DNA from 2 places in the Exiguobacterium sp. R-17 genome. Region 2 is predicted to be linked to the other one. Evidence: riboswitches for the same ligand, from Rfam matches in the RefSeq annotation. Region 2 holds a riboswitch; the other holds the start of a gene.

Region 1 (3,211 bases), 200 kb from region 2:
TCTGTACCTGTTTATTGGACGATTTTTTTGAATTTCAAAAAAGTTCTTTTCTTTTGACTGAATATTCGTTATCCTTGACGACAATACTACGAAGGAGGCACACATCCATGAAACATTTCGCTCCATCCATCGCCATCGATCGGCTTCCTGCTCCCGTTTTCGCTGAACTTGCGAACCGGATCGGTGCTGTGAAAGCTGCCGGACATGATGTCATTACCCTTGGTCAAGGAACACCCGATCAAACGACGCCCGTACATATTCTCGACGCCTTGAAACAGGCGATCGATGAGCCAACAAACCTTCAATATCCACCATTTCGTGGACATGATTTTCTAAAGCAAGCCGTCGCGAGCTTTTATGCGAACGAATTCGGCGTCACAATCGATCCGGCAACCGAGGTCGCAATTCTTCTCGGTAGTAAAGCCGGAATCGTCGCCTTACCACAAACGATCGTCAATCCTGGAGAAGGTGTCATCGTCCCGGATCCGGGGTACCCGGATTACCTGTCTGGAGCAGCACTTGCTGGTGCTTACCCGATTACGCTTCCATTGCTTGAGAAAAATAACTTCCTGCCGGATTACGATTTACTTGATACGACAGATGTCGAGCGCGCCCGGATGTTGTTCCTCAATTACCCGAGTAATCCGACAGGTGCGACAGCGACAGCAGAAGCCTTCGAACAGACAGTTGCCTTCGCGGATGCCCATGATGTTTGTGTCGTCCATGATTTAGCCTACGGTGGCATCAGCTTTGACGGTCCGACACGAAGCTTCTTGCAGACGGAAGGGGCGAAAGATGTTGGAATCGAGTTGTTCTCACTCTCGAAACGCTTCAACATGTCTGGCTTCCGAATCGCTTTCGCGATCGGAAATCCGTCCGTCATCTCAAGCATCGAGACGTATCAGGAACATCTCTACGTCAGTGCCTTCACACCGATCCAACATGCAGCGACCGTTGCCCTGACGAGTGACCAAACGTGCGTCCGCGAGTTAAGTAGCTTGTATGAAACGCGACGCGATGCGTTGTTCGCAAAACTCGATGCAATCGGCTGGAGTGGACCACGACCGGGCGGTTCCTTCTTCGTCTGGCTCCCCGTGCCGGAAGGATACACGTCCCAAAGCTTCACGGATCATCTGCTTGACGAAGCACACGTCGCCGTGACCCCTGGATCATTCTTTGGTGAATACGGCGAAGGATACGTGCGGATCAGCTTAATTGCTGACGTCGAACGGCTAGAGGAGGCCGTCGACCGAATCGGAACGCTCAACCTGTTCCGGACACCTGTTGCGGAATAATTCTGAAAAAACATTTGACAGATGGGAATCATTTCCGTTAAAGTAAATCCCAACAGCATAACTACTTATCGAGAGCGACCGAGGGATTAGGCCCAACGACGTCCGGCAACCACCTATCAGGAACGGTGCCACATCCTACAGAATGGATTCATTCTGAGAGATAAGTTACGAAATCTTACACTTTCGTCGCTTTTTTCTGGTTGCTCTGCTACTAGGAAAAAGCGACTTTTTTTTGTACAAGGAGATGAGCAGATGATTGAATTCAAACAGATTACGAAACGGTTCGTCCGAGACCGGACCCCGATTTTCGCATTACGAGATGTCGATTTGACGATTCAAAAAGGAGAAATCTTTGGGATCATCGGTGAATCCGGTGCCGGTAAGAGTACGTTGCTTCGTCTGATCAACGGTCTCGAGCATCCGACACAAGGAACGGTAAAGGTCGACGGTGTCTCGCTCGGCGGAATGTCAAAAGCAGATTTGCGTCAACTTCGCTTGCGGACAGGAATGATCTTTCAGCATTTCCAATTGATCCAGTCGCGTAATGTCGCAGATAACATTGCTTTTGCACTGAAGGCTGCTGGCGTCAAACGAGCAGATTTTCCGGAACGGATCCGTGAACTCGTCTCGCTCGTCGGACTCGAAGGATTCGAGACGAACTTCCCGAGTCAGTTGAGCGGCGGACAGAAACAGCGCGTTGGGATTGCCCGGGCACTCGCGAATGATCCAACCGTCTTGTTATGTGACGAAGCGACCTCTGCCCTTGATCCGGTCACGACGCTGCAGATTTTAGATTTGTTGAAAGATTTGAATGAACGACTTGGATTGACGATCGTCCTCATCACGCATGAGATCGATGTCGTCAAACAGATTTGCCATCGTGTCGCGGTCATGTCGCAAGGGGAAGTCGTCGAAGTCGCCTCTACATACGATTTGTTCAGTCAAGCCAAACATCCGGTGACACAACATTACGTCGACACGGCACTCCAGATCGAGCTACCGGAACGCATCTTGCAAGCGACACCAGGAAAGATCATCCGCCTGCAGTTCACGGGCGAGAAGACCGGTGAAAGTACGTTATCGGAAGCCATCCGTCGATACGATATCTCGGTCAGCATCCTGCACGGAAAAGTCGATTACATCCAAGACGTCGCTTTTGGTGTCCTAATCGTCAGCTTGACGGGATCCTCCGATCAAATCGCACCTGCCCTCGACTGGCTTGCGGCGGAACTTCATACACTCGAGGTGATTCAGGATGTGGCTTGATCGTATACAAACGATGTTACCCGAGTTGTTGAAGGCACTTGGTGAGACGGCGTGGATGGTTGGCATTTCGCTTGCCTTCGCATTGGTCGTCGGGATTCCACTCGGGATTCTCCTGTTCGTCACCGACCGCGGTTTATTCTTTCAAAACATTGCCATCCGACGTGTCCTTGACTTCGTCGTCAACATCGTCCGGTCCTTGCCGTTCATCATTTTGCTTGTTGCCCTCATTCCATTAACGAAGTTCTTGCTTGATAATACGATTGGTCCGACAGCAGCATCCGTCAGCCTCAGTGTCGCAGCGATTCCGTTTCTCGCACGACTCGTTGAAACATCACTGCGTGAGATTCCACCTGGTTTGATCGAAGCAGCGGAAGCGTGCGGAGCGAAACCATTACGGATCATCGTCAGTATCCTTTTACCAGAAGCACTCCCTGGCATCATTCAGGGAATCACGCTAACGACGATCAGTTTGATCGGCTTCTCGGCGATGGCTGGTATCGTCGGCGGCGGAGGTGTCGGTGACCTCGCGATCCGCTTCGGCTACTATCGCTATGATAATCTCATCATGATCGTGACGATCGTCGTCCTCATCGTCATCGTCCAAAGCATTCAAGCACTTGGCAATCAACTGGCGCGAAAAACAGATAAAC
Region 2 (3,211 bases):
GAACTTCGTCGCGCCCATCGATTCCGCTGCCTCGATGACACCTTTATCGACTTCGCGTAACGCGAGTTCAACCATCCGACCGTAAAATGGTGCAGCACCGAAAATCAGTGCCGGTAATGCTGCCGTTGGTCCGAGGAACGAACCGACGATCGCTGTCGTAAATGGAATCAATAAGATCAGTAAGATGATGAACGGAATCGAACGGAAGACGTTGACGACCAAGCTCAGCACTGAATAAAACGCCCGATTCTTGAACAATAATTCTTCGTTTGTCGCATACAATAGTAAACCAATGATCAAACCGAGGACGAATGTCGAAACCCCAGCGATTGCCGTCATATAAACGGTACTGCCTGTCGCTTCCCACACCATGTCCCAGTCTAGGTTGTCAAAGAATGAAATCATCGGTGATCCACCTCCACTTCAACATCACTGGCTTGAAGCTTCGTGATGACCGTTTGTGTTGCTTCTGTTTCCCCGATTAACTGAATGAACAGCGTACCGAGCGCCCCTTCCTGTGATTGACCGACGTTTCCGCCGATGATATTGAACAGGACGGGTGAATCCTTCATGACTTCCGCGAGGATCGGACTTTCCGCCGTCGATCCGACGAATGTCAACTGAACGATTTTTCCGGTTGGGTAGCGTTCGCGGAGTTTCGCGAACGTCAACTCGTTTTCCGATGGCGACGTCAATTGTTTGACGAATTCCTTCGTCATCGCTTGCTTCGGATGACGGAAGACTTCTGCGACCGGTCCTTGTTCGACGATTTTACCGGCCTCCATGACGGCGACCCGGTGACAGATTTTTTGAATGACGTGCATCTCGTGTGTGATCAAGACAATCGTCAGTTTCAATTTTTCATTGATGTCGACGAGTAACTCAAGGATAGAGTCCGTTGTCTTCGGGTCGAGTGCACTTGTCGCCTCGTCACATAAGAGAACGTCCGGGTTCGATGCCAGTGCCCGAGCGATACCGACACGTTGCTTTTGACCACCGGATAATTGCGACGGATAAGCTTTTTCGCGTCCATCCAAACCAACGAGTTGGATCAGTTCCGCGACCCGTTCCTTGCGGCGAGCCTTCGGGAAGCCACCGAGTTCGAGTGGGAACATAATGTTTTCTTCAACAGTCCGTGACCAGAGTAGGTTGAAGTGCTGGAAGACCATCGAGACATTCTTGCGGACGCCTCGTAATTCTTTTGGTTTCAGTGATGTCATTTCGACACCATCGATTTGAATCGAACCACTCGTTGGTGCTTCGAGCATATTCAACAATCGGATCAAGGTCGATTTCCCTGCTCCGGAATAACCGATTATTCCAAAAATTTCACCGCGTTCGATTGTCAGATCGACATTCGCGACGGCTTCGACCGCTCCGCGCTTTGAGCGATAAATCTTTCCTACGTCTTGTAAACGAATCACAACTGTCCCTCCTAAAATAAAAAAAGTGCGCGCGTTTTAGAGCAAACGCGCGCACTTTTCAGTACACAAAACCATTTGCTCTCATCTCCCAGACTTTTGTCTGCTGGAATTAGCACCACTTCGGATCAGATCCGCGGTTGCCGGGTTTCATCGGGCCAGTCCCTCCACCACTCTCGATAAGAGTTTCGGTATTAAGTTTGTAGAATATATTCTGAATATTAGCAGGGGTTATTTTTGTTGTCAAACAGTTTTTTCAGAAACTTTTTCGAGGAACGTGAAAGCACGTGTTAAGTCTTCTTTCAAATCTTCCGCGTCTTCAAGTCCAACTGAAATCCGGACGAGACCGTCCGTGATGCCGAGTTCTGCCCGACGTTCTGCTGGGATTGACGCGTGCGTCATCCGTGCCGGCACCGAAATCAGACTCTCGACGGCACCAAGACTCTCAGCGAGTGTGAAGAAGTGTGTCGCCTCGACGAGTTTTTCTGCGTTCGCTGCTGAACCGACATCAAAGCTGATCATCCCACCAAATCCAGTCGCTTGTTTCGCTTGGATGTCGTGACCAGGATGTGATGCCAGTCCTGGGTAGAAGATGTTCGAGACGATGTCTTGCGCTTGTAGGAACGCAACGAGATCATGTGCTGTCTCTTCGATCGCATCCATCCGGATACCGAGCGTACGTAGACCACGGACGAGCAAGAAGCTGTCTTGCGGTCCAAGCACGCCGCCTGTCGAGTTTTGGATGAAGTGCATCTCTTCGCCAAGCGCATCATCTTTGACGACGACAAGTCCAGCGACGACGTCTGAATGTCCGCCGATGTATTTCGTCGCACTGTGCAAGACGATGTCAGCACCAAGTGCGAGTGGTTGTTGATGGTATGGTGTCGCGAACGTGTTATCAACGACGAGTTTAAGATCGTGACGTTTTGCAATCGTTGCGATTGCTGCGATGTCCGTTACTTTCAACAACGGATTCGTCGGCGTTTCGACGTAGACGATCTTCGTATTGTCTTGGATCGCTGCTTCCGTTGCCGCAAGATCCGTCGTATCGACGAACGTTACTTGGATGTTGAACTTCGGTAAGACGCGTTGCATCAAACGGAACGTACCACCGTAGACGTCGTCCGTCATGACGATGTGGTCGCCAGACTCAAGCAAGTGGAAGACAGCATGAATCGCTGCCATCCCAGAACCGAACGCAAAACCACGTGCGCCGCCTTCAAGATCCGCAATCAATCGTTCGATGCTCGTCCGTGTCGGGTTCGCTGTCCGTGAGTATTCGTATCCGTCCTTAAGTTGACCGATTTTATCTTGCTTGTATGTGCTTGTTTGATAGATTGGAGGTGTGACGGCTCCTGTTGCCCGATCGACACCTGTTCCTCCATGAATCAATGCTGTCTTCTTACGCATGAGTTTCGTCCACCTTTTCAAAGATTTGTTGGCTTAAATAACGTTCGGCACTGTCTGCGAAGACGGTGACGATCGTACTGCCGGGGTGACGCTTTGCGATATCAAGCGCAGCAACGAGCGCTGCCCCTGCTGAGCTACCGACGAGTAATCCTTCGCGAGCAGCGAGTGTATGAACCGCGTCAAATGCATCACGGTCAGAAATCGTATGAATCTCGTCGACGAGTTCACGCGGAACGAGGCTTGGCCATTTCGCTGTACCGATACCTTCTGTCTTATGCGGACCGGCTGGACCACCGTTCAAGACGGAGCCTTCCGGTTCGACGATTGCTGCTTTTGTACCGAGACGTTGTTTTAAGAAGTCCGCTGTTCCGGCGAACGTA

What was found. A riboswitch is a leader RNA that binds a small molecule or an ion and turns the genes downstream of it on or off. The one in region 2 is predicted to bind S-adenosylmethionine.
Region 1: it holds a riboswitch for S-adenosylmethionine, as region 2 does, so the genes downstream of both, ACN9MT_RS13260 (methionine ABC transporter ATP-binding protein) here and ACN9MT_RS12285 (methionine ABC transporter ATP-binding protein) in region 2, are expected to answer to the same signal.

The regions. Positions count from the first base shown of each region.
Region 1 covers NZ_CP184372.1:2,519,940-2,523,150, forward strand. The annotation lists gene ACN9MT_RS13255 (aminotransferase class I/II-fold pyridoxal phosphate-dependent enzyme) at 108-1,295, shown strand; SAM riboswitch class I at 1,358-1,462, shown strand; gene ACN9MT_RS13260 (methionine ABC transporter ATP-binding protein) at 1,548-2,561, shown strand; gene ACN9MT_RS13265 (methionine ABC transporter permease) at 2,551-3,211, shown strand, end outside.
Region 2 covers NZ_CP184372.1:2,323,102-2,326,312, forward strand. The annotation lists gene ACN9MT_RS12280 (methionine ABC transporter permease) at 1-405, opposite strand, end outside; gene ACN9MT_RS12285 (methionine ABC transporter ATP-binding protein) at 402-1,424, opposite strand; SAM riboswitch class I at 1,503-1,607, opposite strand; gene ACN9MT_RS12290 (bifunctional cystathionine gamma-lyase/homocysteine desulfhydrase) at 1,665-2,831, opposite strand; gene ACN9MT_RS12295 (PLP-dependent cysteine synthase family protein) at 2,824-3,211, opposite strand, start outside.